Regions from separate parts of the Neobacillus sp. B24 genome, predicted to be linked through region 2. Evidence: a T-box and tRNA genes for the amino acid it is inferred to sense, from the RefSeq annotation. Region 2 holds a T-box; the other holds one or more tRNA genes.

Region 1 (15,629 bases), 2.2 Mb from region 2:
GAGAGGCATTTGAAAAGTATGTTAGCTCTGGAGATATCAAGGGATCGCTAGCGAAGCAATTTGATGCCAAGTATACTCAGTCACAGGATCATTTTGCAAAAGAAGACTTCGACCAATCAGCGAAGAAACTGGACGACGCGTTATCCTTTATAACCAGCGCCTCTAGTAACATCAGCAAGAAAGCAAAAGAGGAGTTGAGTGCAGATGTCAGTGCACTGAGTATCTCTGTAGCACGATTAATCTCGAATGCCAATCCGGGCAATGGCCACTGGAAAAATGACGAGGAAGTAAAACAGGTTCCTATTTTTGAAGTTTCTGAGCTATCTGCCCCGACGGTCGCACCTGGTGAAAATGCAACCGTATCTGTAAAGGTAGAAAATACTGGGCTGTTAGCTGGTGAGAAAAAACTAGACTTCTATTATGAAGGCGAATTAAAAGAATCAAAGAGTGTTACACTTGACCCGGGCAAAAGTGAGACAGTGAGCTTTACGGTAAATAATGTACTGCTGGGCTTGCACCCGATTAAAATCAATGAATTATCGGGCGTTGTGAAAGCCCTCCACCCTGGCCCTGTTTTATCATTAAGCTTTGATGAAAGCAGTGGGACAGCTGCAAAAGATGCTTCACCATACGCGCATAATGGGACGCTAAGAGATAACGCCTCCTTCGCCCAGGGTAAATATGGCAATGCATTAAAATTAAACGGCGGCTATGTGGAAGTACCAACTTCTACATTCTTGAATGGAGATGACGAATTCACAATTGGCCTATGGGTCAATCTGCCAAATCCAAGCGCCGACCAGAAACTCATTGGGAATACGCCAATCGGCAGCGGTTATGTACTCGGCGTCCAAGGCGGGCTTTATCCTGAAATGTGGGATACAAGCGGTAATAGATTTAGCTTCAATAAGGGGACCATACCTGCGAACCAATGGACACATTTAGTACTGACATGGAAACAAAACGGCAAAGTCATTGGCTATATCAATGGCGAAGAAGTGGAGAACATTTCAGCAGGACCAAATCCAATTGCACAGACTACTAGATCACTCATTATTGGCGGAGCTCCATGGGGCCCAAGCGGTCTTCAAACCATTGGATTGATTGACGAATTAAAAATTTATAAGCAGGCACTGACACCGGAACAAGTTAAGCAACTGTATAACAGCAACTCTATTAAATGATTTACAAGAATCCCGGAGATACCTATTCTTCGGGATTCTTTTTATGGTGGAAATGTCCAAAAAAATGAAAATGCCCCATGATACCATGGAGCAGTGATAAACCTTATTATCCTTTTACGGACCCGGCAAGCAATCCCTTTACAAAGAATTTTCCGAGGAAAATATAAACTAGCAAGGTTGGCAAGGCCGCAAGGATCGCTCCTGCCATTTGAACATTCCATTGCACGATTTGGCTTCCGGACAGATTTTGCAGCGCAACCATAATCGGTTGCTGATCGGATGTTGTAATCGTAACGGCAAATAAGAACTCGTTCCAAATATTTGTAAACTGCCATATCCCTACCACGACAAAGCCGATAATTGAAAGTGGAATCATGATATAACGGAAAATCGTGAAAAATCCTGCTCCGTCAATTTGTGCCGATTCAATCATTTCTACTGGTATGCTGGCATAAAAATTCCGGAACATTAAGGTTGTAATTGGAATGCCGTACACAACATGCACAAGAACTAAGCCAGGAATTGTATTATATAAACCGATTTCCCGCAAAAATTGAATTAACGGAATCAAAATGCTTTGATAAGGGATAAACATCCCAAACAGCACCGCTGTAAAAATCCAGTCCGCCCCTTTAAACTTCCACTTCGAAAGGACATATCCATTTAAGGAACCCAATAAAGCCGAGAGAATGGTGGCAGGTATCACCAGATAAATGGAGTTCACAAAGTTCGGTGCCAATTTTTCAAACGCTTCTTTGTAACTAGTAAAATCAATTGCCTTTGGAAGCTCCCACATTTGCGCCAATGTAATCTGATCAAGCGGCTTAATGCTTGTAATAAGCATTAGATAAACTGGCATTAGAAAAAACAAACTAAAGACAATTAATAGCGCATAAAGAGCCGGGCGGGTTACTACTCGAACCGACATTAGCTTCCACCCTTTCTGCTTGAAATTAAATACGGGATAATAAAAATGGCAACAGATAACAACATAATAATAGTAATTGCTGCTCCGTTAGCATAATAATTGCCGCGGAAGGTCGTTTCAAACATATATACCCCCGGGACATCCGTCACAAAGTTGGCTCCTGGTCCAGTCATCGCATAGATCAAATCAAAGATTTTAAGTGAGATATGGGCCATAATGATGATGACACTAACTGTAATTGGCATTAACAAAGGAAATATAATTTTAATAAAGATTTGGAATTCAGATGCCCCATCGATCCGAGCCGCTTCCCGCAATTCATCAGGAATTCCACGCAGTCCAGCCAAGTACATTGCAACTGAAAAACCCGTCATTTGCCACATGGCTGCAATAACGACCGCAATAATAGCCACAGGGACACCAAATTCAATTGTTCCCCATTCTATCCCCGGAATAATCGTGACGCTTGTATACCACTTCGGTGATATTCCGAACTCTTTCAAAATCAGGTTCACACCTGTTGAAGGATTCAAGATCCATTGCCAAACAACACCTGTCACTACAAATGATAAGGCCATTGGGAAGAAGAAAATATTCCGAAACAATGATTCCGCTTTGATTTTTTGATCCAGTAAAATGGCTAGCAGTAGTCCTGAACCAAGAACGGCAATGATAAAAAACAATGTAAAGAAAAGCGTATTTCTTAAATCCGCCTGAAAGCGAAAATCATTGAACAAATAAGCATAATTTTTAAGTCCGGCAAAGGAAAAGTCAGGAATTAGAGTATTCCAATTGCTTAACGAGACGTATCCCGTCCATCCTATAAAGCCATAGACGAAAATGGCAATCAGGATTATGGAAGGAAGCAGACAAATAATTGCCTTAACCCTGTCATTTATCAAAGGGCGGTTTCTTTTTGTTTCCGTAATTGCTAATTTTGATTGATTTTCCAGTGATGGTGGTGTTTTAACAGTTTCCACTTATGTCCCCCCTATGAAAAAAGGGAAGAGAGACACCGTCCTCTCCTCCCCGCAATGGTTTACTTTTTAAGATCACCAGATGCATTTTTCAACGAATCTACAAATTGATCCACTTTCTGTTGCGTTACGAAAATATTGACCGCTTGGTTTACCTTTGTTAAAAATCCTTCTGGCGCAGCCGAACCATGTGCCAAACTTGGAGCCAGTTTGGCTGTTTTAAATTCTTCCATTGTTTGCTGTCCATAAACATCGTATTTCGATTTGTCTGCATCAATCCTGGCAGGAATGGATCCTTTTAATGGATTGAATGCATCTTGCCCTTCAACAGATCCTAAGACAGAAAGCCATTTCTCTACATCATCCGGATTATCCACACCTTTTGGCAAGCCAAATGTGTCCGTAACTACCATAAACAATCCATCTGTTCCTGGCGTAGCAACCCAGCCAAAGTCTTCATTTGCTTTCAACTTTAAATCATTTGAAAAATATCCTTTTGCCCAGTCGCCCATCACATTCATTGCTGCTTCTCCGGTTCCTACAAGCTGTGAAGCATCCTGCCAGTTTCTTGAGCTATGGTCTTCATTTACGTAAGATAACATTTTCTTGAATGTTTCAACCGCTTCTTTCACCTTAGCATCATCAAACGCGAGATCGCCTGTCCATAATTTCTTATAGTCATCTGCTCCCAGCGTACCTAATAGCACATCTTCAAACAAATGAGTGGCTGTCCAAGGTTCTTTATCCCCAAGTGCTAGAGGAGTAATCCCTTTGGCTTTAAGAGCGTCTGCCACCTTAAAGAAATCATCAAATGTTTTTGGTGCCTCCAAATTGTTCTCTGCAAAAATCTTTTTGTTATACCAGAGAACGTTTCCTCGATGAATATTTACAGGAACTGAATAAATATGTCCATCCTTGCTCACCAGGTCAATTAAATCCTTTGGAAACTTATCGTTCCAGCCTTCCTTTTCATAAAGATCATCGAGTGTCTCCATTTTACCGGCTGCCACCCATCCGTCATTTAGCTCGGATCCGCCGTGAACCTGGAACGTTGCAGGAGGATCATTTCCCTGCATCCTGCTGGCAAGTACTGCTTTTGCATTTGTACCTGCACCACCCGCTACCGCTGCATTTTCAATTTTCACATCCGGGTGCTTCTCTTTAAACAATTCAATTAATGCTTTTAATCCATCTTCTTCCCCAGCACCTGTCCACCAACTAAAAATATCCAGCGTTGCATCTTTATTTCCCGATTTGTTGCCGGAAGAATTTCCTCCAGAAGATGTATCGGAGCTACAGCCTGCTAATACAAATGAAGCCATAAGCAAAACTATTAACATGATCGACCAAGCTTTTTTCATTAATTTTCTCCCCCTCTTCCCTTATGAAAGCTCTTTCATTTACCAATATAGCACTAATATTCAGATAACTGTTCCGGAACTTCCTTTAATCTTTTGCATTCATCTTCACTTTTTTGTGATATATAAGAAATATCTTTCGATTACCCTATCAATAGTCGTCTTCTATAGTCACTAGGAGAAAGGCCAGTAGTTTTTTTAAACACCCTGCTAAAATAGTTAGGGTCCTTATACCCAACGTTATAACAGATTTCCTTCAAGCTGCTTTCTGGATTTTTCATCATTTCCTTGGCCTTATCTACCCGTAATTGAGTAAGGTAATCAATAAAATTAACAGAAAATCGTTCTTTAAACAACTTACTTAAATAATAGGGACTAATACCAACATGCTCCGCTGCATCTTCTAATGAAATTGACTTAGTAAAGTTCTCCTCTATAAATCCTTTTACTTTATTCATCTTTTTGTCTTCATAAACAAGATTCCAATCCATTTCTTCGGTTTCAATAGGTACTATCGCTGACTGAAGTTTTCTTCTTAAACTTTCTTGCTCTTCTTTTTCCTGTCTTTCCATCTTGAGTTCGGAAAGAATCCGCTCTACTGCTGCAACTAGTTCATCTTTTCGGGCAGGTTTTAATAAATATTCTTTCACACCCTGCTGCATGACTTGTCTTGCATACTCGAATTTATCAAATGCTGATAGCATGATGACTTTTATATGTGGCTGCTGGTCTTTAATTAATTTTACTGCCTCAATACCATCAATCCCTGGCATTTTAATGTCCATAATGATGATATCAGGAGCAAATTGGTGAGCCAGTTGGATTGCTTTTCTCCCGTTTTCAGCCTCTCCAACAATCTCTATCTCTTTTAATTTTGTTGATACAATCAGCCTAAGTACCTGTCTTTCCAGCATCTCATCATCTACAATTAGTAATTTATACATAACCTTTTGCGATAACCTCACTTTCAGCAGCAACTGGGAGCATTAGCACAATTACCGTTCCCTCACCCTTTTTGGATTGAATTTCAACTACCTGGTCCTGTCCATAAAATAATTGCAATCGCTTTATTACATTTTGAAGTCCAATCCCTGTCGAATGCCCGGTGTGCTTGGTTGATTGTTGACTGTAGTGCATAGTATCATCTAGCTCCACTAATCTTTTCTTTGTTTGTTCATCCATTCCAACCCCATTGTCTGCTACTTCAACAATGACTTGACTATTTTTTTTATAAACCCGAAGACTTAAAACTGCATCGCGCTCATAAGACTCAACGCCGTGGATAAATGCATTTTCAATAATTGGCTGCAATGTTAAAGAAGGTATTGGGAGTGATAAGCAAGACTCATCAATCTCCTTCTTAAACTGTACCCTGTCACCAAACCTGGTCATTTGGATAAAAAAATAATTATGAACGACGGCGACCTCCTCCTTCAAAGTCGTCGGTTTGTCCAGGCTGCCCAGATTGTATCTTAGTAATGCCGCTACGGAATCAATCAAATCACTAGTCCGTTCCGCACCTTCAATGTAGGCCATTCTTGAAACAGTATTTAATGTATTAAAGAGAAAATGAGGATTTATTTGATTTTGCAAACTCTTAAGTTCCATTTCTTTTAACAAGTTGTCTAACTCTGATTTCTGTTTAATTTCCTGAATTAATCGGCGAATATTTTCTCTCATATTATTAAATGTTTCGGCCAGAAAACGAAGTTCATCCCTTGTAGGTGCTTTAATATCAGGACCGTCAAATTTACCCGCCGAAATTTCCTTCGCAGCCTGTGATAAATGGGTTATTGGCTTCGTCATCCCTTTTGAAAACCAAAGGGCAAATAATAGGCTGAGAAATATGGTTATAGCAAAAATAAAAATGCCAATTGAGCTGAAGAGCTCGTTTCTTTTATGCATTTCTCTATAGAACGTTTGATAATTCGTTAATTCATGATTAATTAATGCCAATGTCGCCTCTTGTATGTATAGCGATATTCTTGACAATTCCGTTAAATGGGCCGAGTAAACCTCAATCTCATTTCGATCATATGCATTTATGATCACACTGCATTCGTCTAGAAAACTTTCAATCAAGTAATAGTAATTCTTTACTGCAATATCTTGGTTAATATGTATTTTTAGTTGGGCTTGCAAAGATTTTAACTTTTCCCGTTCAGATGAATAACTGCCCAGTCTATCACTAGAATGATCAAGCAAATAATCATCTATGGACTCGTAGACAGCTTTTGTACTGATAGATAGGTCATTTAACAAAAAGAATCTTTGCAAGATGGCATTATATTCTTCACCGGATTTTTGGCTGTTTTGAAACAAAAAATAAGCAACACTATTAATTAGGAGTACAAGGACCATGGAGTACACAATAATTTTAGTACGGATAGATACCACAGATTACTTCCTCTCTTTTCCTTTTATGGGCTATTTTTTAGTTTAAACCCAACCTCTTCCAAATTCAATTGAATCCAAATGATTCTGACTTTTTTTAAGCCCAAAGTACCATTTTATATCAAGTATGTGAGTAATCAACAGAAAACACAAAAAAACTGATGACATATTGTCATCAGTCCCTTTGTATGACCCCTACGGGATTCGAACCCGTGTTACCGCCGTGAAAGGGCGGTGTCTTAACCGCTTGACCAAGGGGCCAAATTACAGAGAAGAAGGGATTCGAACCCTCGCGCCGCTTCCGCGACCTACTCCCTTAGCAGGGGAGCCCCTTGAGCCACTTGGGTACTTCTCTATATGGCTCCGCAGGCAGGATTCGAACCTGCGACCGATCGGTTAACAGCCGATAGCTCTACCACTGAGCTACTGCGGAATAATAAGAAAGCTGCATACTCAATGCAAATTATATGGTGGGCCTAAATGGACTCGAACCATCGACCTCACGCTTATCAGGCGTGCGCTCTAACCAGCTGAGCTATAGGCCCATAATGGAGCGGGTGATGAGAATCGAACTCACAACAACAGCTTGGAAGGCTGTGGTTTTACCACTAAACTACACCCGCATGTATGGGGCGGCTGAAGGGAATCGAACCCTCGAATGTCGGAACCACAATCCGATGCGTTAACCACTTCGCCACAACCGCCGTGATTTATTTTTAAATAGAAGGTGGCTCAGGACGGAATCGAACCGCCGACACATGGATTTTCAGTCCATTGCTCTACCGACTGAGCTACTGAGCCACTTTAGTGGCGGTCTGGACGGGACTCGAACCCGCGACCTCCTGCGTGACAGGCAGGCATTCTAACCAACTGAACTACCAGACCGAATTGCGGGGGCAGGATTTGAACCTGCGACCTTCGGGTTATGAGCCCGACGAGCTACCGGACTGCTCCACCCCGCGACAATAAGAAGTATAAGATTACGTCATGCTAAAAGCTAACGTATGACTGTATCAATCTCAGTAAGCTTATTCAAGCAGCAGCTCGATTGATACAACTCGCAGAATATTCAACGATGCAATGGTCGTTGCTCCACCCCGCGACAATAAAAATGTGTTTATAATGGCGGAGGAAGAGGGATTCGAACCCCCGCGCGGTTTAACCCGCCTGTCGGTTTTCAAGACCGATCCCTTCAGCCAGACTTGGGTATTCCTCCATTATATATAAAACTATTGGTGGACCTTGTAGGACTCGAACCTACGACCGGACGGTTATGAGCCGTCTGCTCTAACCAGCTGAGCTAAAGGTCCAAGTAAAGGTTCATTAACCAATATGGTTAAAATCTGTCTGTCCCCATCTCAGAAAGCTTATTCAAGCAGCAGTTCGATGGGTACAACTCGCAGCTTGTTCAAGGAAGCCTTGCTCGTTGCTCTAACCAGCTGAGCTAAAGGTCCAAGTAAAGGTTCATTAACCAATATGGTTATGAGACAATTTGGTAGCGGCGGAGGGGATCGAACCCCCGACCTTACGGGTATGAACCGTACGCTCTAGCCAGCTGAGCTACACCGCCAAATTTCTAATTGAGTTATGGTGGAGCCTAGCGGGATCGAACCGCTGACCTCCTGCGTGCAAAGCAGGCGCTCTCCCAGCTGAGCTAAGGCCCCATAATCATGTAAGATGGTCGGGAAAACAGGATTCGAACCTGCGACCCCTTGGTCCCAAACCAAGTGCTCTACCAAGCTGAGCTATTTCCCGAAAATATAATTTAAAATGGCGCGCCCGACAGGAGTCGAACCCATAACCTTCTGATCCGTAGTCAGACGCTCTATCCAATTGAGCTACGGGCGCATATAAGATTGAAATAAATGGTGCCGAGGACCGGAATCGAACCGGTACGGTAGTCACCTACCGCAGGATTTTAAGTCCTGTGCGTCTGCCAGTTCCGCCACCCCGGCATTTCTGGAGCGGAAGACGGGATTCGAACCCGCGACCCCCACCTTGGCAAGGTGGTGTTCTACCACTGAACTACTTCCGCAAAATATAAATGGTGCGGGTGAAGGGAGTCGAACCCCCACGCCTTGCGGCGCCAGATCCTAAGTCTGGTGCGTCTGCCAATTCCGCCACACCCGCAATATTTGATGGTGAGCCATGAAGGATTCGAACCTTCGACCCTCTGATTAAAAGTCAGATGCTCTACCAACTGAGCTAATGGCTCATACTATGATGATTCCCTAAATTTTGATTGTGGACGTCAGATGTCCCCGCCTCAGAAAGAATATTCAAGAAGCGGCTCGGCATGTACAACTCGCAGCCTTTTCATAGAAGCTTTGCTCGTTGCTCTACCAACTGAGCTAATGGCTCATACTTTAATTTAAGTGGTGGAGGATGACGGGATCGAACCGCCGACCCTCTGCTTGTAAGGCAGATGCTCTCCCAGCTGAGCTAATCCTCCGAAATGGTGACCCCTACGGGATTCGAACCCGTGTTACCGCCGTGAAAGGGCGGTGTCTTAACCGCTTGACCAAGGGGCCAACTATAATGTAGACAAAATAATAGCCCCAAAAGGGGCTTAGCCCGGCAACGTCCTACTCTCACAGGGGCTTTCGCCCCAACTACCATCGGCGCTGAGAAGCTTAACTTCCGTGTTCGGTATGGGAACGGGTGTGACCTTCTCGCCATAGTTGCCAGACTATTTTTTTTAGGTTTCATTCCCTCAAAACTAGATAATGCAGAAGAAGTGTTGTAAAAACGAGTTCACCAGTAATACATGACTTGGTTAAGTCCTCGATCGATTAGTATCAGTCAGCTCCACATGTCACCATGCTTCCACCTCTGACCTATCAACCTGATCATCTTTCAGGGATCTTACTAGCTTGACGCTATGGGAAATCTCATCTTGAGGGGGGCTTCATGCTTAGATGCTTTCAGCACTTATCCCGTCCGCACATAGCTACCCAGCGATGCCTTTGGCAAGACAACTGGTACACCAGCGGTGCGTCCATCCCGGTCCTCTCGTACTAAGGACAGCTCCTCTCAAATTTCCTGCGCCCACGACGGATAGGGACCGAACTGTCTCACGACGTTCTGAACCCAGCTCGCGTACCGCTTTAATGGGCGAACAGCCCAACCCTTGGGACCGACTACAGCCCCAGGATGCGATGAGCCGACATCGAGGTGCCAAACCTCCCCGTCGATGTGGACTCTTGGGGGAGATAAGCCTGTTATCCCCGGGGTAGCTTTTATCCGTTGAGCGATGGCCCTTCCATGCGGAACCACCGGATCACTAAGCCCGACTTTCGTCCCTGCTCGACTTGTAGGTCTCGCAGTCAAGCTCCCTTGTGCCTTTACACTCTACGAATGATTTCCAACCATTCTGAGGGAACCTTTGGGCGCCTCCGTTACTCTTTGGGAGGCGACCGCCCCAGTCAAACTGCCCACCTGACACTGTCTCCCACCCCGATCAGGGGTGCGGGTTAGAATTTCAATACAGCCAGGGTAGTATCCCACCGACGCCTCCACCGAAGCTGGCGCTCCGGCTTCTCAGGCTCCTACCTATCCTGTACAAGCTGTACCAAAATTCAATATCAGGCTACAGTAAAGCTCCACGGGGTCTTTCCGTCCTGTCGCGGGTAACCTGCATCTTCACAGGTACTATAATTTCACCGAGTCTCTCGTTGAGACAGTGCCCAGATCGTTACGCCTTTCGTGCGGGTCGGAACTTACCCGACAAGGAATTTCGCTACCTTAGGACCGTTATAGTTACGGCCGCCGTTTACTGGGGCTTCGATTCAGAGCTTCGCTTACGCTAACCCCTCCTCTTAACCTTCCAGCACCGGGCAGGCGTCAGCCCCTATACTTCGCCTTGCGGCTTCGCAGAGACCTGTGTTTTTGCTAAACAGTCGCCTGGGCCTATTCACTGCGGCTCATCACAGCTATTCACCGTAATGAGCACCCCTTCTCCCGAAGTTACGGGGTCATTTTGCCGAGTTCCTTAACGAGAGTTCTCTCGCTCACCTTAGGATTCTCTCCTCGCCTACCTGTGTCGGTTTGCGGTACGGGCACCTTTTATCTCGCTAGAGGCTTTTCTTGGCAGTGTGGAATCAGGAACTTCGGTACTATATTTCCCTCGGCATCACAGCTCAGCCTTATGTGAGAAGCGGATTTTCCTGCTTCTCAGCCTAACTGCTTACACGCGCATAACCAGCAGCGCGCTTACCCTATCCTCCTGCGTCCCCCCATCACTCAAACGATAAAGAGGTGGTACAGGAATATCAACCTGTTGTCCATCGCCTACGCCTTTCGGCCTCGGCTTAGGTCCCGACTAACCCTGAGCGGACGAGCCTTCCTCAGGAAACCTTAGGCATACGGTGGACGGGATTCTCACCCGTCTTTCGCTACTCATACCGGCATTCTCACTTCTAAGCGCTCCACCAGTCCTTACGGTCTAGCTTCAACGCCCTTAGAACGCTCTCCTACCGCGGACACCTAATGGTGTCCACCCACAGCTTCGGTGATACGTTTAGCCCCGGTACATTTTCGGCGCAGAGTCACTCGACCAGTGAGCTATTACGCACTCTTTAAATGGTGGCTGCTTCTAAGCCAACATCCTGGTTGTCTAAGCAACTCCACATCCTTTTCCACTTAACGTATACTTTGGGACCTTAGCTGGTGGTCTGGGCTGTTTCCCTTTTGACTACGGATCTTATCACTCGCAGTCTGACTCCCACGGATAAGTCATTGGCATTCGGAGTTTGTCTGAATTCGGTAACCCGATGAGGGCCCCTAGTCCAAACAGTGCTCTACCTCCAAGACTCTTACTACGTGAGGCTAGCCCTAAAGCTATTTCGGAGAGAACCAGCTATCTCCAAGTTCGATTGGAATTTCTCCGCTACCCACACCTCATCCCCGCACTTTTCAACGTGCGTGGGTTCGGGCCTCCATCCAGTGTTACCTGGACTTCACCCTGGACATGGGTAGATCACCTGGTTTCGGGTCTACGACTACATACTATGACGCCCTATTCAGACTCGCTTTCGCTGCGGCTCCGTCTTTTCAACTTAACCTCGCATGTAATCGTAACTCGCCGGTTCATTCTACAAAAGGCACGCCATTACCCATGAATGGGCTTTGACTACTTGTAGGCACACGGTTTCAGGTACTATTTCACTCCCCTTCCGGGGTGCTTTTCACCTTTCCCTCACGGTACTGGTTCACTATCGGTCACTAGGGAGTATTTAGCCTTGGGAGATGGTCCTCCCTGCTTCCGACCGGATTTCACGTGTCCGGCCGTACTCAGGATCCACTCAGGAGGGAACGAAGTTTCAACTACAGGGCTTTTACCTTCTACGGCTGGCCTTTCCAGGCCGCTTCATTTACCCCGTTCCTTTGTAACTCCATGTTGAGTGTCCTACAACCCCGAAAGGCAAGCCTTTCGGTTTGGGCTGTTCCCGTTTCGCTCGCCGCTACTCAGGGAATCGCGTTTGCTTTCTCTTCCTCCGGGTACTTAGATGTTTCAGTTCCCCGGGTCTGCCTTCCATACCCTATGTATTCAGGTAAAGATACTGCTCCATTACGAGCAGTGGGTTCCCCCATTCGGAAATCTCCGGATCAAAGCTTACTTACAGCTCCCCGAAGCATATCGGTGTTAGTCCCGTCCTTCATCGGCTCCTAGTGCCAAGGCATCCACCGTGCGCCCTTTCTAACTTAACCTAAAAGGTTTTACTCTAACATTCATTAGAGAGAAAAACTAAAATGGCGATCACTCGGTTTTTACTTGGTTACTTCTTCTTACGATTATCTAGTTTTCAAGGAACAAAAAAGTTTCGAGAGAATAATTCCCTCAAAACTAAACAAACAGAAAACAATCAACGTTTTATTAGTCCGTAAGGACTAACTATTCCTTAGAAAGGAGGTGATCCAGCCGCACCTTCCGATACGGCTACCTTGTTACGACTTCACCCCAATCATCTGTCCCACCTTAGGCGGCTGGCTCCTTACGGTTACCCCACCGACTTCGGGTGTTACAAACTCTCGTGGTGTGACGGGCGGTGTGTACAAGGCCCGGGAACGTATTCACCGCGGCATGCTGATCCGCGATTACTAGCGATTCCGGCTTCATGCAGGCGAGTTGCAGCCTGCAATCCGAACTGAGAATGGTTTTATGGGATTGGCTCAACCTCGCGGTTTTGCAGCCCTTTGTACCATCCATTGTAGCACGTGTGTAGCCCAGGTCATAAGGGGCATGATGATTTGACGTCATCCCCACCTTCCTCCGGTTTGTCACCGGCAGTCACCTTAGAGTGCCCAACTAAATGCTGGCAACTAAGATCAAGGGTTGCGCTCGTTGCGGGACTTAACCCAACATCTCACGACACGAGCTGACGACAACCATGCACCACCTGTCACTCTGTCCCCCGAAGGGGAAAGTCCTATCTCTAGGAGTGTCAGAGGATGTCAAGACCTGGTAAGGTTCTTCGCGTTGCTTCGAATTAAACCACATGCTCCACCGCTTGTGCGGGCCCCCGTCAATTCCTTTGAGTTTCAGCCTTGCGGCCGTACTCCCCAGGCGGAGTGCTTAATGCGTTAGCTGCAGCACTAAGGGGCGGAAACCCCCTAACACTTAGCACTCATCGTTTACGGCGTGGACTACCAGGGTATCTAATCCTGTTTGCTCCCCACGCTTTCGCGCCTCAGCGTCAGTTACAGACCAGAAAGCCGCCTTCGCCACTGGTGTTCCTCCACATCTCTACGCATTTCACCGCTACACGTGGAATTCCGCTTTCCTCTTCTGCACTCAAGTCCCCCAGTTTCCAATGACCCTCCACGGTTGAGCCGTGGGCTTTCACATCAGACTTAAAGGACCGCCTGCGCGCGCTTTACGCCCAATAATTCCGGACAACGCTTGCCACCTACGTATTACCGCGGCTGCTGGCACGTAGTTAGCCGTGGCTTTCTGGTCAGGTACCGTCAAGGTACCGGCAGGTACTCCGATACTTGTTCTTCCCTGACAACAGAGCTTTACGACCCGAAGGCCTTCTTCGCTCACGCGGCGTTGCTCCATCAGACTTTCGTCCATTGTGGAAGATTCCCTACTGCTGCCTCCCGTAGGAGTCTGGGCCGTGTCTCAGTCCCAGTGTGGCCGATCACCCTCTCAGGTCGGCTACGCATCGTCGCCTTGGTGAGCCGTTACCTCACCAACTAGCTAATGCGCCGCGGGCCCATCTGTAAGTGTCAGCGTAAACCGACTTTCAGCTTACCAACATGTGTTGATAAGAATTATCCGGTATTAGCACCGGTTTCCCGGTGTTATCCCAGTCTTACAGGCAGGTTGCCCACGTGTTACTCACCCGTCCGCCGCTAACCAACAGGAGCAAGCTCCTATTGATTCGCTCGACTTGCATGTATTAGGCACGCCGCCAGCGTTCGTCCTGAGCCAGGATCAAACTCTCCAAAAAAGATGAGTTGATTAGCTCATAAAAGTTACGTTGGCTTCATTCCGTTAGGAATGAATAATTTTATTGTTGACGTTTTTGTTTGTTTAGTTTTCAAAGAACTATAATATCTTGAGTGGATTTCTTCACTCATTTTTACCTAGCCGCTCAAAAGCGACCTCTTTAATTTAACATATCTCTCATCGTAATGTCAACAACTTTTTGAATTTCTTTTTCAATGTTGTTTTGACGCTCTCGAAGAGGACGAGATTTAATATACCATGATTAAAATATGTTTTCAATATAATTTTTATAAAACTTCTTCAAAAAGACTTCTTCATAAAACTTCAGGGAAACTTAAATTCAAAAATTAGTTTGTTACCCAAATAAAATAAAGGTATTGGATATGGAAATCAAGGGTTCCTTGCCACTATTCCATTAATGAATAAAGAATCATACTCATAAAACAGACAACAATCGTATATGTAATTAAAGATACTCTTTTTCGAACGTTTTAACCAAATAATAATAGACCGTAACATGATGCGGTACTACATTTCATAAAAAAGTTGATGTAGAAACTGGGGATGGCACCTAATTCCAATACGGCGTAAGGATTTATTTTTGTTCTTCCATAAAGTGCTCCATTATAGGTACAATCAAATTAGCAAATGAATGTAATCCTAGAGTATTTTTAGGTTATTTTTCAAAATAAAGTCTTCCTACACTACTAATGGACGTGAATTAAATGAGCAGCATTGATTTTGATATCTTAATTAAGCTTTTCATCTCCGCTGTCTTCGGGCTGATAATTGGGTTGGAACGAGAACTGAAACGGAAACCAGTAGGATTAAAAACAAGTCTTGTCATTTCCGTTGTCAGTTGTCTTCTTACTATAGTATCTATTGAATCAGCATATATGTTTCCCAATTCCGATAAGGTTAGAATTACGATGGACCCGCTCCGCTTGGCGGCACAAATTGTCTCAGGTATCGGTTTTCTTGGTGCAGGGGTTATTTTAAGACGTGGCAATGACAGCATATCGGGACTTACGACTGCCGCTATGATTTGGGGGGCAGCCGGAATAGGGATTGCGGTCGGCGCCGGTTTTTATCTAGAAGCATTTGTCGGGGTGGCCCTGCTGATCATAAGTGTCGAATTGGTTCCGGCAGTCATGAAAATTTTCGGACCGAAACAATTACGAGAAAAAGAAATTATGCTCCAATTGTTTATTAGAGACCAAGCGCAAATTGATAAAGCAATCACTTATTTAATGGAAAAAGAGTATATTATTCGCAGGCTAAGGATCAAGGATTTAGATAATGGAGACCATCTTGTGCAAATTTTAGTAGCAGTGG
Region 2 (15,629 bases):
GAGCGGTATCAAGCACAAAATCACCTGCTGGCGCACTCACCATAAGCAGTTCGCCTTCTTCTACACCTTCATGAAGGTAATTGGACACAACCCCATCTGGATTAGGATTACCGCCTTCACGCTTGACACTGATTCGATAATAGTCCTTGCCAGGTGCATCGGATAGACTGTATTGGCGGATATGGGTAAATTTTTCGCCTTCAATTTCAAGTTTGATACTAATATATTGTCCCGGTTTAAAGCTGGCAATCTTTTTACCATCAGTCGGTTTTAAATAAAAGGATGTAATAACATCACTTTCCTTTACTTTACGAGCTACCACAAAGGGGCGGAAACCATCCCAGCCGCCTTGTTGTGTTTCGGCTTCCTGATACATCTCGGCTTCGACACTGATAAAGGCATCTGCGATGACACCATAGGCCTGCGCCCAAGCATCAATGATCTCATCTGTTGCAGCATCCCCCAACACTTCTTTAATTGCCAGCAGCAAATGTTTGCCGACAATTGGATAATGCTCCGGCTTGATCCCAAGACTTCTATGCTTATGCGCAATTTGTTTTACGACTGGGAGGATGGCCTCCAAATTATCAATATACATTGCCGCAGAATATACGGTGCCTGCTAAGGCCTTTTGCTGCCGGCCTTGTTTTTGGTTGGCATGATTAAAAATATTCAATAATTCTGGATGGTTTCCAAACATGAGCTGATAAAATTTTGTCGTAATTTTTTCACCATGTTCCTCCAGTACCGGAACAGTTGATTTAATAATATCAATTGTTTTTTGACTTAACACTTTTAACACTCCTCTGGTTTCCACTATTTACACAGTGATTATATGACAACCAGCACAGTGATTTAGTGATTTAAATCACACATTGTTATTTTTGAATAATTCGAACTAGGACACAGGACACTTTTCCCATCTGTTTCTTGGCATTATGCTGGAAATTATTTATATGATAGCTTACTATAAAAGAAAAAAAGACTAGGAGAAACATGAAACGTAAGAAGAGAAATTTAGTTATTTTTTTCTGTTTTTTAGTATTGGGGATTATTTATGTTGGTTTATTGCAATTTAAAATTAGTGAATCCATCAAGTTGGAGACACCAAAGAACGCCGATTATTTAATCGTTTTGGGTGCGAAAGTAAATGGCACCGTTCCGTCGTTGGCACTTGACCGCAGAATTGATGCCGCAGCGGAGTATCTTAAAGATAATCCTAATACGGTCGTCATTGCATCGGGTGGCAAAGGCCGCGGCGAAGACATTTCCGAAGCAGAATGTATTAAGCGAGAGTTAATTGACCAAGGCATCAGTGAGTCGCGGATAATGTTGGAGGATCAATCCACAGACACGTCTGAAAATGTCCGTTTTTCTAAAAAGCTAATTCCGGCTGATTCCAGCAATGGCGTGATTGTAACCAATACCTTTCATCTGTACAGGGCTGTCAGCATCGCCAGCGATCAAGGGCTAGAGGCCTCGGGACTTCCCGCGGAAACACCAAGATCAGCAGTGGTGAAGTCTTACGGGCGAGAATATTTGGCGATTTCCAAATTTTATTTAGAAAGATATATTCTCGATTAAATGAAAACTCGGCCTTCTATAGGCCGAGTTCTTTCTATTTTGTCTTGGCGTAAACGCAAGTATCTCTTACATCTTTGCCGTCCCCGGACAAACCATCATTTTTCAAAATCCCCTCAAGTGGAAACCCGAGACGTTCCGCTACCGCTTTACTTCTGTTATTTTTTGAATCACAGCGAATCTCTACCCGCTTTGCGTTCAGTTCTGTAAAGGCAAAATTGGTTATAGCTGCTACAGCTTCCGTTATGTACCCCTTCCCAGCATGCCGGGTGTCAATCCAATAGCCGATTTCAAACTTCGGTATATCCCAATTTATTCGATGCAGGCCAGACGAACCGATAAACTCTCCTGTTTCCTTATTAAAAATATGCAATCTCAGGTCTTCCCTAATCAAAAACTTGGCGTGAGCTTCACGCATGTTCGCTTCAACATCATCCTCTGTTTGCTCCCGATGAGCCCATGGCATCCATGGTTTCAGTTCCACCATTGACGCCTGCATCGCCTGAAAAGCAGCTTTTCCGTCGCCTGGCATCGGCTTACGGATTAACAGTCTTTCTGTAATAAACTCGTCTGGAAACTCTTTTAGTATTGGTTTCATTATGTCGTCCTCTCCCCCCAAGATTTATATATTCGTCTTTTATAGTAGAAATCCTTTGTAAAAACCGCGTTCGCGGATATTTTGTCGTTTTGGCGGATATATTGATTTTTTCGCGGATATATTCAATTTTTCGCGGATATATCGAATTTTTCGCAGATATCCACCAATTTTTCGCGGATATAATCCTCTGCAGCCAAAAAAAGGACTCTTCCACCCCGGAAGAGCCCGTAAAATTAATAGGCTTTTGCCCAATACACCATTGTATCGGCGTCTTTACCGCAGCAAACGCACTTATCAGAGATTTTTTCCTGTTCAAATGGAATACATCGGGAAGTTGCCCCTGTATCTTCTTTGATTTTCTCCTCGCAAGCAAGCTCGCCGCACCACATTGCTTTAATAAACCCTGGTTTTGCCTCAAGACTGTTCTTTAACTCATCAAGCGTCACCGCAACTGAAGTTCTTTCTTCGCGGTGCTTCAACGCCTTATTGTATAGATTAGACTGGATTTCATCCAGTAACGCAACAAGCTTCTCCTCTAATTGATCCATTGGCACAATCACTTTTTCCAAAGTATCACGGCGCACCAAGACAACCTGCTTGTTCTCAATATCTTTTGGTCCGACTTCAAGACGAACTGGAATACCCTTCATTTCATACTCGTTGAATTTCCAGCCTGGCTTCTTGTCACTGGCATCGATATCAACGCGGGCGACCTTCGCAAGTGATGCTTTCAAGTCGTAAGCAAAATCAAGCACGCCTTCTTTATGCTGGGCGATTGGAACAATCATGACTTGAGTTGGTGCTGCTTTTGGCGGAATCACCAAGCCGCGGTCATCGCCATGCACCATGATTAAGGCACCAATAACACGGGTTGTGAAGCCCCATGATGTTTGATGAACATACTGGAGTTTACCTTCTTTATCGGTATACTGGATGCCAAATGCCTCGGCAAAGCCCGTTCCAAAGTGATGGGAAGTACCGGACTGCAGGGCTTTACCGTCGTGCATTAAGCTTTCAACTGTAAACGTTGCTTTTGCCCCGGCAAATTTTTCTTTTTCCGTTTTCTGGCCTTTTACAACTGGAATCGCTAGAATACCTTCAAGAACTTCGGCATACACATTCAGCATTTTGATGGTTTCTTCCATTGCATCCTCATCCGTCGCATGCGCGGTGTGTCCTTCCTGCCATAAAAACTCCAAGGTCCGTAAGAATGGACGGGTTGTTTTTTCCCATCGGACAACGTTAGCCCATTGGTTATACAGCTTTGGCAGGTCGCGGTAAGAATGAATGATATTGCTATAATGCTCACAGAATAGGACTTCTGATGTTGGACGGACAACCAATCGCTCCGTCAATTCTTCAGAACCGCCATGTGTTACCCATGCGACTTCAGGAGCAAATCCTTCTACGTGGTCCTTCTCCTTTTGCAGCAAGCTCTCAGGGATAAATAAAGGCATATAGACATTTTCATGTCCAGTTTCTTTAATGCGGCGGTCCAATTCATTTTTGATATTATCCCAAAGCGCATAGCCGTATGGGCGGATGATCATCGACCCGCGTACGCTTGAATAATCAATTAGATCTGCTTTCGTTACGACGTCTGTATACCACTGCGCGAAATCATCATCCATCGCAGTAATATCTTTTACAAATTCCTTAGCCATTTTGACACCTCATTGTTAATAATAATTATATCCAGCTCCAGCGCCTAGGGGCTCGGGGTCATAAGCCAATCCGTCAAGAAGGCTAAAAAGCAGCCTTCTCGCCGGCTCGTCTTATGCCTGTCGCCCCTGGGCAAGGCGCCTCCGCTTTTAAATATAAAAAGGCCTTGATCCTAAAAAGGGACCAAGGCCTGGCGGTACCACCCTAAATTCATAAAGCGTTTGCTTTATACTCTTTCCATGATAACGGATTTTATCCGCGTGTATCTTCAAGTAACATCCGATACAGAACTCGGAGGCAGGTTCTAATGATTGCCTTAAGAAACCTTCCACCAATGGTTCCCTCTCTTGTTAAGACAGATTCAATTTACTAGTCCTCGTCATAGTTTCAAGCTATATTTTTGAAAAAATTATATAGTTATGCAACAGAAAAGTCAATTCCTATCGCGGATTATTTTTCATAATAATGCCAGTCTTAGCAAAATAATATTCTTTCATACTTTAAAGCCTTCGGTAAATCGAGTAAAATGCTAGTTATCAGATAAAGCGGGGTGATTTGCATGGAGGATAAGAAAAAGGATGAACTACAGATTGAAGAAGAGGAAAAGGAATTCCTTTTGGATATAATGAAATTGCAAAACGATACCCTAAAACGTATTTATAAAAAGGCGTTAGAAAACGAAGAGAAAAAATAGTTTCATAAAACGTTCAATTCTTCGCGGAGCAAATGTGTTAATACCCTTTATAATACTCTTATGTTGATAACTCATAAGAGGAGACGTAGGTATGACTATTTTTTTGATTATTTCAGCCTTAATTGTGGCTGCCGCTGCGGGCTATTCTATTTATCTTCTTTATCGTAATAATGCACAATTAGCCAAAACTCCAGCCTTGATGATTTCCATTGCTATTTCTACGATGTCAGGTTTGCTATTCGGGACCATTATCGGAATACTATCTGGCGAAATGTTCCTTGTCGTCGGGATCAGTATGATTATTGGTTTTATTCTTGGCTTTTTGACCGGTCATCCCATTGGACTGCTGGCTATTATCATGAGCTCGATGTTTGGCTTAATTGGCGGAATCATTGGAGCCATTCTTGGTGTCTTTCTTCAATTCATCAATCCTATGATTCTTTTGGGCATATTATTGGGCATATTTATCGTGATTATCGGCCTTGTAATGTTATTTATACTAGCGGAAAGTAGTCACAAATTTGCTGTCAAGACAGAAGAAATGTCGCCGTTTGCGATTATTTCTGGTGGAGTTGTGTTTGCCGCCCTGTTTCTGTTTTTATATAGCAGCGATCTGGTGGATCTTCCTGCAAAAACTGGCGGTTCAGAGGCTCAAGCTTCCCAAACAGCAAGCAGTCAGCCTGCACCCAAGACTGAAATCGACGTAACGGATGAAGCTTCACCAAAGGTGAACATGCTTGTAACCGATAAAGGTTATTCACCTAATGTGATTCGGGTAAAAAAAGGTGTTACCGTTGAGCTTGAAATCCAGAATCCCATTGATAATAGCTGTTTCTCCACCTTCAATATGCCAGATTTTAATATTAACAATGCCAATTTAAAAATAGGCACAACCAAGTTAACCTTTACCCCTGACAAAACTGGTGAATACACCTTTAGCTGCGGCATGAATATGTTTAAAGGCACAGTAATTGTTGAATAATTCTTCCTGACAGGCCATGAACCATGGCTTGTTTTTATTTATGAGATTAAAATTAAAACCATTCTTGTTGAATATGAATGAATTATAATTAAGTTATCTGGAGGTGTTTTCATGAATACTGAAGTTAACACTCCCTCTACGAATAACAACCAGAATAGTGTAAGAGTCAGTAACCAATTAAATTTGACAATTAATCTTGGGGATTCTTTAAACCTGTTAGCTATAATTGCCGGGATTTATTTGGTAAGAAAAATTGCTAAAAGGAAAAAACTGAATGTTTCTAAAGGGCAGTGACCATCACAAGGTCACTGCCTTTTTTATGGACGTTTCTAATTGACTCTATTTTCCATTTGATTTATAGTTAATCACGTGAATAGTTCAACACTTTAACTAATATCAAAAAAACGAGGTGAGACCCAATGAAGGATGCCCTAATTCAAGAATTAATAGATCGATATGTGAATGTTTCCTTTCAGGTACATAAAAAAGCGGAATCCCTTATAAAAGCGGAGCTTAGCAATGACTTAACGAATGACCAGCATTATATTTTAAGTTATATCCATAAGGCTGGCGAGTGTACCTCAACACAACTTGCCGACGCCTTCGATGTCAATAAAAGCGCGATCACTGCCATCATCAACCGGATGGCCGACCGAGGCCTAATCCAACGAACCCGTGATGTAAATGACCGCCGTGTCGTTTATTTAGCGTTAACAGACGATGGCAAGGAACTTTACCAAGCATGCAAGGAAAAAGTTCATCAATTAGTAGAATCTATTATTACCAAATTTGATGAAACCGAAATTACCACATTTATCAATACATATGAAAAACTAGCTCAAATACTGGACAACAAGAAAAAGGAAGAACTGGAGGAAAGCACAATTGAGAACGATCATTAAAGGAAAGTGGATCATTCTGATTGCCTGGATTGCCGTTATTGCCGGCTTATTTATGGCAGCTCCCAATATGGAGAATCTCGTTCGGGAAAAAGGTCAAATTGCCGTTCCCGAGGGCTATTCATCCACCTTGGCACAAAAAATACTTAGTGATGTACAATCAAGCGAAAATAAAGGCACCGACCTGCAAACAGCGCTTGTTTTCCACAGCGATAAAAAGCTGACTGACATAGATTTCGCAGCTGCGGAAAAAGCCATTAACGAACTGGATTCTAACAAAGAAGAGCTTGGCATCACCGATATCCTCACCCATTTTAAACAAAAGGAGTTAGAGGATCAGCTTATTTCCAAGGATGGCAAAACCATTCTTGTATCATTGAAGGTTACTGCCAATGGCCGGGAAGCAAAAGAAATTGTCAAGGACTTAGATAAGGCAGTCGATAATGTAAAACTTCAACACTATTATACTGGCAGCTGGGTGATTGGCGAGGACCTTGTCACCAATTCTCAGGAGGGCTTGAAAAAAACAGAAGGTATTACCGTCGTTTTCATCCTGGCCGTTCTGCTGCTTGTATTTAGGTCGGCAGTCGCACCAATCATCCCATTAGTTACCGTGGGCTTTAGCTACCTGACATCCCAATCTATAGTAGCGATCCTCGTGGATCAGTTTGATTTTCCGTTATCAACGTTCACCCAGATTTTCCTGGTAGCAGTCCTGTTCGGGATTGGAACCGACTATTGCATTTTGCTGCTTAGCCGTTTTAAAGAAGAATTGGCTCATGATGAAAGCGTCACAGAAGCGATTGTCAAAACGTACCGTACTGCTGGTAAAACTGTTTTCTTCAGCGGTGTCGCCGTGCTAATTGGATTTGCGTCTATCGGTCTATCAACCTTCCAACTATATAAGTCGGCTGCTGCTGTTGCCGTTGGCGTAGCAATTCTTTTGTTTGCTCTCGTTACAGTTGTTCCATTTTTCATGGCGGTGCTTGGCAAGAAATTGTTCTGGCCGTCCAAAGGCAAGCTTGAACATGCCGATAGTAAAATTTGGGGTGTGATGGGAAGCTTCGCGTTAAAGCGCCCACTCATCGCGTTTATTCTAGTTGTCATAATTGCTGTTCCATTCTTGTTCACCTACAAGGATCAATTATCTTTTAACTCTCTGGAAGAGATCAGTGATGACTATGCTTCCATTAAAGGCTTTAATATTATCTCCGATGCATTTGGTCCCGGAGAATCGATGCCGACGCAAATTGTCATTAAAAACGATGACAAAATGAATAGTGCAGATTATGTAGCGATAACCGAAAATATCAGTCAAGAGTTGAAAAAAGTGGAGGATGTCAAAACCGTCCGTTCCCTCACCCGCCCGACGGGAAAACCGATTGATGAACTATATATTTCAAAGCAGGTTGAATCTCTAAGCGCCGGACTGGATCAGGGGAATAGCGGAATTAAACAAATCAGTGATGGGCTTGCCGATGCCAGCAGCCAAATGGCGGCCAATCAGCCGAAAATGGAACAGGCAACAGATGGAATTGATCAATTAATCAAAGGTATAACAGAAATCAAAACGAATTTGACGAAAGTTCAGGGCGGACTCTCGACTATTGAGAAAGGCTTAAAAGATAGTTCACTAGGAACTACTGAAATTAGAAAGGGCTTCGCTGAAATTAAATCCAATTCAGCTAAGGTATTAGAAAAAAGCAAGGAATTACTGGCAGGTTACAGCCAAGCACACGCGGGTATCGGTGAGATTTCAGGTAATCTGGAAAAACTTAACCAAAGCCTTATGGCTTTAGATAAAAACTTCAGCAACTTAGAAACAGACTATCCGCAGGTTGTTGGTAGTCCCGACTACCAAACAATTAAAATGACCATAAAGGGGATTCCTGGTAATCCACAGGCACCAGGTGCCCAATTGGCTACAGCACAGTTAGCAGGAGCATTGAAACAAATAAATGAAGGTCTTACTAGTGCCGATGCAGGGTTTTCACAACTTATTGCCGGTCAACAACAGCTTGTCAACGGTATGGAGCAACTGCTGCCAGGACTTGAAAGGCTGGAACAAGGTCTTTATCAAATGCAAAATGGCCAAAGCGAAATTGTGTCCAATCTGCCTAAATTTACTGACGGTTTAACTGGAATCAATAATGGCCAGCAGGAACTACTTACGGGCTTCCAGACAATTGGAGGTCAAATAACTCAGCTTTCCGACGGCTTAACACAAAGTGCCGAAGGTTTAAACCAGGTTTCAGACGGTTTAGCTTCTGCTCAAGATTACCTTACTGGGGTATCCAAACAAGAGCGAACAGGGTTCTATATTCCTGAAGACATGCTGAATGGCAAGGAATTTGAGCCGGTACTAGACACCTACTTGTCAAAAGATCGTAAAGTGATGACAATCGATGTAGTCTTTAATAGAAACCCATATTCAAATGAAGCAATTGACTCAATACCTGCCATTAAGCAAGCAGTAGAACGTGCAGTAAAAGATACGAAGCTTGAAAATGCCAAGGTTGCGATTGGTGGTGTATCAAGCATGCATAAGGACTTGGATACCATCTCCAAAGGTGATTATACGAGAACGGTTGTCCTTATGCTTACCGGGATTAGTATTATCTTAGTCATTTTGCTACGGTCATTTATTATGCCATTTTATTTGATAGGCTCGTTGATTCTGACCTATTATACAGCGATGTCGATTTCTGAAGTGATTTTCATGAATTGGTTAGGTTATACTGGCATCAGCTGGGCTGTACCATTCTTCGCCTTCGTAATACTGGTCGCACTTGGAATCGACTATAGTATTTTCTTAATGGATCGGTTCAATGAGTTTAGAAACTTGCCTGTTGAACAGGCAATTCACGAATCAATGAAGAAAATGGGCTCAGTTATCATCTCGGCAGCGATTATCCTTGGAGGGACATTCGCGGCAATGATGCCTTCAGGCGTTTTATCATTGCTCCAAATTGCCACGATTCTTTTAATTGGGCTAGCCTTGTATGCATTAGTTGTCCTGCCGCTATTCGTTCCAGTAATGGTAAGGACATTTGGCGATGCAAACTGGTGGCCATTTAGAAGAAACACAGACATAAGGTAATCCCAAAGCGCGCTGAACATGCTGTTAAAGGGTTCACTTTAGAGGTGCATGACCTTGTTTTGGCATAGCAAATGCCCGAGAATTTCAAAACAAAATAACATAGAAAAGAGTGCTTTTTTGAATCAATATGGCACTCTTTTTTAGGATGTTTTAGAAAACTTTGGTGTTTTGAAGTAGTGAATTGGCACGTTTTTTTCCAAGATTTCTTCATTTCGGTAGCCAAGACCCCTTATTGGCGACCGAACTCACTGGATTTTCACCAGTTCGGTAGCCAAGACCCTCGATTGGCGACCGAACTCACTGGGTATTCACCAGTTCGGTAGCCAAGACCCTCTATTGGCGACCGAACTCACTGGATTTTCACCATTTCGGTAGCCAAGACCCTCTATTGGCGACCGAACTCACTGGGTGTTTACTATTTCTGTAGCCAAGACCCTCTATTGGCGACCGAGCTCACTGGATTTTCACCATTTCGGTAGCCAAAGACTCCCCAACTGGCACCGGCTTTGGCATTAAAAATGGCATTTAATTTGACATTAATTTTTCGTTGTACAATTTGTATTGTCCCTTGCTATTAAACTTATTTAATACCCTGTTAATTCTTCTTGAAACACCCTCTAAACCCTTGGTACGACAACAAAAATGGCATACGTCAATTCGTATGCCATTTCGTGTGTCAATTTGTCTTCGTGCACCCTTTAAGTGAACCCTTTAACATGCTGTTCAGCGTGCTTTTTTCCCCCTTCTCCTTTATTATTTTTGTATTATAATATTTTAAAAATAGAGAATATTCTTTATTTAACCATACGTTTGATATATAATAGGAATGATTAAAAGACAAAGGGGGAAACTTATGGAGCAAATCGTTAATTGGCTCAACGATATTATTTGGAGCCAAGCACTCATTTATCTTTGTTTAGGGGTAGGGTTGTTTTACACAATCGCAACTAGATTCCTTCAGGTAGCTCATATGAAGGATATTGTTAAATTGATGTTCAAAGGCGGAAAATCAGAAGCGGGGATTTCTTCCTTTCAGGCATTATCACTCGCTTTATCCGGAAGGGTTGGAACCGGTAATATCGCCGGGGTTGCGACAGCAATTGCGTTTGGGGGCCCTGGTGCCGTGTTCTGGATGTGGGTAATGGCTTTCTTAGGAGCCGCGTCTGCATTCATTGAATCTACATTAGGTCAAGTCTATAAGGTTAAACAAGATGGTCTATTCCGTGGCGGTCCTGCTTTCTACATAGAAAAAGGGCTAAAAATCAAATGGTATGCAGTATTATTTGCTGTTGTAACGGTAATAGCAACAGGTATGCTCTTACCTGGCGTTCAAGCAAACAGCATCGCCTTAAGTGTTGAAAATGCTTTCGGTATTAGCCCTGCGATTACTGGTGCTATTCTAGTAGTTTTACTTGGCGTCATCATTTTCGGCGGTGTAAAGCGGATTGCTCGCGTTGCTGAGTTTGTTGTACCATTTATGGCATTGGGTTATGTTCTAGTTGCACTAATCATTGTAATAATGAACATCTCAGAATTGCCTGGTGTTCTTAAGCTGATCTTCTCAAGTGCATTTGGTGCCGATGCTGCATTTGGTGGTATTTTGGGCGCGGCGATTTCTTGGGGTGTAAAACGTGGAATTTACTCCAACGAGGCTGGTCAAGGTACTGGACCGCACGCTGCCGCTGCCGCTGAGGTATCCCACCCTGCTAAACAAGGGATTGTGCAGGCATTTTCCGTCTATGTAGATACATTATTAGTTTGCTCAGCCACAGCGTTTATGATTATTATTACAGGCATGTACAATGTAACTCCTGATGATAAGCCTGCCATTGTTAACAACTTAGCTGATGTTGAACCTGGCCCTGGGTATACTCAAGCCGCAGTGGAATCCGTATTCCCTGGTTTTGGTGCTCCATTTGTTGCATTATCCTTGTTCTTCTTCGCGTTTACTACCATCATGGCCTACTATTACATGGCAGAAACAAACCTAGCCTATATTAATAGAAAAACCAAACGTCCATGGACAATCCTTGCCCTGAAAGTGATTATTTGCGGAATGACGTTTTACGGTAGCGTGAAAACGGCATCCCTTGCCTGGGCTTTGGGTGACGTTGGTGTAGGAAGTATGGCTTGGCTTAATATTATCGCGATTCTATTACTCACCAAACCTACTTTAAAAGTGCTTCGCGACTATGAAGCACAGCTAAAAGATGGCAAGGACCCTGTATTCGATCCAGTTAAATTAGGCATTAAAGATGCGGATTTCTGGGAGAAAGAATACAATCCGCTTGAATCTGAAAAGACTGGCTGATTAAAGTCAAAAGGACTGACTCCACTAGGGAGCCAGTCCTTTTCTTTTGCTTGATTTATTCGGATAGCAAATAATCATAAATGTGTTTGCCGATTCTGGCAATGGTTTGTCTAGCATAATAAACATCTTCGAGCATATCCGTTAATACTGAAACGTAAGCGGTTTTTCCCTTATATCTAATAATCGCACAGTCATTCTCAACATGCGGTAGACCGCCCGTTTTGTTCCCGATATACATCCTTTCAGGGTCCATCATCGCCGGCAATTTATCCTGAAATTGTTGTGCCCCCATGATCGTTAAGGCAGCCTCTTTGTATTCTTCTGATAAAAAGGTGCTCCCATTCATTACCTTAAGGCATTTCATGATATCGGAAGGACTAGTTACATTATCTAAACCACGTTGTTTAGCTTCAAAGTCCATCATTTTGCGATTTAGTTTAGTAGACTTCATACCTAGACAATCTATCACTTGATTGATATCCTTCATGCCGAGCAAATCTATTATCATATTTGTTGCTACATTATCAGAAACGGTAATCATTAAGGTCATCAGATCTTTTATCGTCAGGGAGGCAAGCGAGGAAAGACTTTGCAGAACCCCAGAACCGCCTGCACTATCTGTAATCACAGTTAATTGATTCAGGTTTAATTTCCCTTCTTCCGCTTGCTTAAGTCCCGCGAGTAAAATCGGAACCTTAATCACACTTGCTGAAGGAAAAACTTCCTCGCTATTGTAATAAAAACATTCATCCCCGATTTCAAGAGCCAAACCGACCCTGCCTCTGAAATCTGCCAGCTCATCTCTAATCTTTGCTTCGAGAGCTTTCATTGATTATCTCGTTGCGGCGACTTGGGAATAATCATGGCCGCCCGTTTTCTTTTTATCATATAAATGGCAAGCGACAAAATGGCTTTCGGCCAATTCCTGCCATGCCGGTTTTTCCATTGCGCATACCTCCATTGCCATCGGACAACGGGTTCTGAATACACAGCCGCTTGGCGGGTTAATCGGGCTCGGCAATTCCCCTTTTAAAATAATCCGTTCCCGCCGGTCCTCTACATCCGGATCCGGAATCGGAATGGCTGACAGCAATGCCTGGGTATAGGGATGGAGCGGATTTTTATAGAGTTCACTGCTTGAAGTCAACTCCACCATGTGACCTAAATACATAACACCAATTCGGTTACTGATTTGTTTCACCATTGAAAGATCGTGGGCAATAAACAAATAGGTCAGCCCTTTTTCTTTCTGCAGGCGCATCAGCAAATTAACAACCTGTGCCTGAACCGATACATCCAAGGCGGAAATTGGCTCATCAGCAATGATGAATTCCGGGTCCAAGGCTAGTGCCCGGGCAATCCCAATCCGCTGTCGCTGCCCCCCGCTGAATTCATGCGGATAGCGATTGGCATGGTCTTTGTTCAAACCAACATCCTCCAGCAGCTGATACACCCGCTGCAGGCGTTCTTGTTTACTCTTAAATAAACCGTGAACCTCCATCGGTTCGGAGATAATTTCTGCTACAGTCGACCTCGGGTTTAACGAAGCGTACGGGTCCTGAAAAATCATCTGCATTTGCCGGTGAAAGGAGAACATTTCTTTATTATTTAGCGTATGGACATCTTTTCCGTTAAAAATGACTTCGCCATCGGTCCGGTCGTATAATCCAATGATGGTCCTTCCTGCCGTCGATTTACCACAGCCAGATTCACCGACAATCCCGAACGTTTCCCCTCTATTAATCTGGAAAGAAACCCCATCAACTGCTTTTAAAACTTCATTTTTGCCCAGGTGGAAATGTTTTTTTAAATTTTTGACCTCTAGAAGCGCTTGTTGATTACTCATATCTATTCCTCCGATTGTAGCCAGTAGCGTCTTGCTGCACATAATTCTTTTTCATAGATTGTCCCAGCAAGAGGGATGATTTCAATAGTCTTACCGGTGTTCGGCGAGTGCATCAGCTTGCCGTCACCGTGGTAAATGCCGACATGATGAATATTCCCTTTCCCTTCTTCATAAGCAAAGAACAATAAATCACCCGGTTTTAATTCGGTGAGTTCTACAGGATTCCCTGATTGTGCTTGGTCATGGGCGTCGCGCGGAATCACATAGCCAGCCGCTTTACACATCGAGTAACTAAAACCAGAGCAATCATAGCCAAAGCTGCTCATCCCGCCCCAAAGGTAAGGAAGCCCAAGGAATCTTTCACCTGCTGATACAATTTCCTGGCCGGTGCCTTTATACCTTGCTGCTAAGGATTCTGAAACATCGACGTCTGCACGTTCCATTACTCCAGTTCCTTCCGGTGTTCTAACGATAACCTGATTATGATCTTCACTTATTAGCGGAAGTACCGTTTGATAGGATAATTCTACCTTTGTATCACTTGTTAATATTGCTTTACGTTTCGTCACAACGGCTACTTTGCCATTATTCAAATCCCAATCTCCGGAGCACTTAACAAGCTGGCATTTAGGAACCCAGCCTGGATAGCCGTGCTCATTTTTCGAGGAAGGCTGTTCGGGGATAAGAATATGGGCCCATTCTTCCTTCTCCTCTAGCAATAATACTTCTTGACCATATAATACTTGAGTTTGCACAAGGTTATCTTCGCATAGTCCCAATCTTGTTTCATAAGTTAGGGCAGATAACCATTTATCGAGATTAACCGGGTTTGAAATACCATCCTGGTCGATTTCCCGCGCTGAATCATAAGACGTCCAAACGGTAGCAACCGGGACATTGACAAGCCATTTATCCAATTTGATTCCCCCCATCGATGTTAATCCCCTTAATGCCAAGACCAGGTTCATTCGGTAAAGTAATGAATCTGCTATTATATTGAATTCCGCCATCGACAATTTCCTTTGCCAGCATTAGCGGTGCATCAAAGTCGTAACGGGTAATATTTTTCTTACTGGCGGCAAAATGCGCAGCGGCGGTAATTCCGAGTTTTGTTTCAATCATGCTGCCAACCATGCATTCTACACCGCATGTTTCGGCTAGCTGATTGATAATCTGTGCCTGATAGATTCCCCCAGCTTTCATCAGCTTGATGTTAATTAAGTCGGCACTTCTTGTTTTTAAAACTTGGAAGGCCTGTTTTGGGGTAAATATGCTTTCATCGGCCATAATCAGGGTATCAACGTGATCTGTTACCTGCTTCAGCCCCTCGATATCGTCAGCTTTAACCGGTTGTTCGACAAGTTCAATCTCAAGCCCGCTATCTTCCATCTTATGAATGGCCGTGATGGCATCTTTGGCGGTCCAGCCTTGATTGGCATCGAGACGAACTTTAATGTCATAGCCTACTCGGTTCCTGATTTCACGAATACGTTCAATATCCGTACCAATGTCATCCTTGCCGACCTTGACCTTCAATACATTAAATCCCTGCTTGACGTAGGAAACCGCATCCTCCCCCATTTCCTCCGGACCGTTGACACTGACGGTAAAATCCGTCTCCAGTTGGTTCATATGCCCGCCAAGGAACTGGTAGAGAGGAAGCTTACAGGCTTGTGCCAGGCAATCATACAAAGCCATGTCGACAGCGGCTTTGGCACTTGAATTACCTACTAGAATAGTTTTCAAGCCTTGAAATAACAGCTCATAGTTTAATAGGCTTTTCTGTATCAAGAAAGGTTTAATAACATGTATGATGGCAGATTCGATGCTTTGCAGGCTGTCACCTGTAATCACAACAGTAGGCGGCGCCTCACCCCAACCAACAATTCCATTATCACAGGTTATTTTTACGATAATCGTCTCCGCTGTTGTCACGGTTCTAAGTGCTGTTTTAAA

Evidence for each region. The T-box of region 2 lies ahead of proS (proline--tRNA ligase). A T-box ahead of a tRNA ligase gene usually reads a tRNA of that ligase, here a tRNA-Pro.
Region 1: it encodes a tRNA-Pro, which carries the amino acid that the T-box ahead of proS (proline--tRNA ligase) is inferred to sense. The anticodon was not compared.

The regions. Positions count from the first base shown of each region.
Region 1 is NZ_AP035777.1:4,430,411-4,446,039, forward strand. It holds gene ACZ43M_RS21985 (GH92 family glycosyl hydrolase) at 1-1,184, shown strand, start outside; gene ACZ43M_RS21990 (carbohydrate ABC transporter permease) at 1,291-2,112, opposite strand; gene ACZ43M_RS21995 (carbohydrate ABC transporter permease) at 2,112-3,041, opposite strand; gene ACZ43M_RS22000 (ABC transporter substrate-binding protein) at 3,152-4,450, opposite strand; gene ACZ43M_RS22005 (response regulator transcription factor) at 4,591-5,391, opposite strand; gene ACZ43M_RS22010 (sensor histidine kinase) at 5,384-6,844, opposite strand; tRNA gene ACZ43M_RS22015 (tRNA-Glu) at 7,031-7,102, opposite strand; tRNA gene ACZ43M_RS22020 (tRNA-Ser) at 7,109-7,196, opposite strand; tRNA gene ACZ43M_RS22025 (tRNA-Asn) at 7,200-7,274, opposite strand; tRNA gene ACZ43M_RS22030 (tRNA-Ile) at 7,310-7,386, opposite strand; tRNA gene ACZ43M_RS22035 (tRNA-Gly) at 7,391-7,464, opposite strand; tRNA gene ACZ43M_RS22040 (tRNA-His) at 7,470-7,545, opposite strand; tRNA gene ACZ43M_RS22045 (tRNA-Phe) at 7,570-7,642, opposite strand; tRNA gene ACZ43M_RS22050 (tRNA-Asp) at 7,650-7,726, opposite strand; tRNA gene ACZ43M_RS22055 (tRNA-Met) at 7,730-7,803, opposite strand; tRNA gene ACZ43M_RS22060 (tRNA-Ser) at 7,965-8,057, opposite strand; tRNA gene ACZ43M_RS22065 (tRNA-Ile) at 8,075-8,151, opposite strand; tRNA gene ACZ43M_RS22070 (tRNA-Met) at 8,335-8,411, opposite strand; tRNA gene ACZ43M_RS22075 (tRNA-Ala) at 8,430-8,505, opposite strand; tRNA gene ACZ43M_RS22080 (tRNA-Pro) at 8,520-8,596, opposite strand; tRNA gene ACZ43M_RS22085 (tRNA-Arg) at 8,613-8,689, opposite strand; tRNA gene ACZ43M_RS22090 (tRNA-Leu) at 8,708-8,796, opposite strand; tRNA gene ACZ43M_RS22095 (tRNA-Gly) at 8,802-8,876, opposite strand; tRNA gene ACZ43M_RS22100 (tRNA-Leu) at 8,887-8,971, opposite strand; tRNA gene ACZ43M_RS22105 (tRNA-Lys) at 8,981-9,056, opposite strand; tRNA gene ACZ43M_RS22110 (tRNA-Val) at 9,218-9,293, opposite strand; tRNA gene ACZ43M_RS22115 (tRNA-Glu) at 9,298-9,372, opposite strand; rRNA gene rrf (5S ribosomal RNA) at 9,414-9,530, opposite strand; rRNA gene ACZ43M_RS22125 (23S ribosomal RNA) at 9,614-12,550, opposite strand; rRNA gene ACZ43M_RS22130 (16S ribosomal RNA) at 12,746-14,295, opposite strand; gene ACZ43M_RS22135 (MgtC/SapB family protein) at 15,020-15,629, shown strand, end outside.
Region 2 is NZ_AP035777.1:2,254,710-2,270,338, reverse strand. It holds gene hmpA (NO-inducible flavohemoprotein) at 1-793, opposite strand, end outside; gene ACZ43M_RS11220 (YdcF family protein) at 997-1,584, shown strand; gene ACZ43M_RS11215 (GNAT family N-acetyltransferase) at 1,619-2,179, opposite strand; gene proS (proline--tRNA ligase) at 2,413-3,843, opposite strand; T-box leader at 4,017-4,233, opposite strand; gene ACZ43M_RS11205 (hypothetical protein) at 4,401-4,535, shown strand; gene ACZ43M_RS11200 (cupredoxin domain-containing protein) at 4,627-5,517, shown strand; gene ACZ43M_RS11195 (hypothetical protein) at 5,629-5,811, shown strand; gene ACZ43M_RS11190 (MarR family winged helix-turn-helix transcriptional regulator) at 5,937-6,419, shown strand; gene ACZ43M_RS11185 (MMPL family transporter) at 6,403-9,516, shown strand; gene ACZ43M_RS11180 (alanine/glycine:cation symporter family protein) at 10,370-11,827, shown strand; gene ACZ43M_RS11175 (serine hydrolase) at 11,883-12,656, opposite strand; gene ACZ43M_RS11170 (ABC transporter ATP-binding protein) at 12,660-13,673, opposite strand; gene ACZ43M_RS11165 (C40 family peptidase) at 13,676-14,590, opposite strand; gene ACZ43M_RS11160 (dipeptide epimerase) at 14,583-15,629, opposite strand, start outside.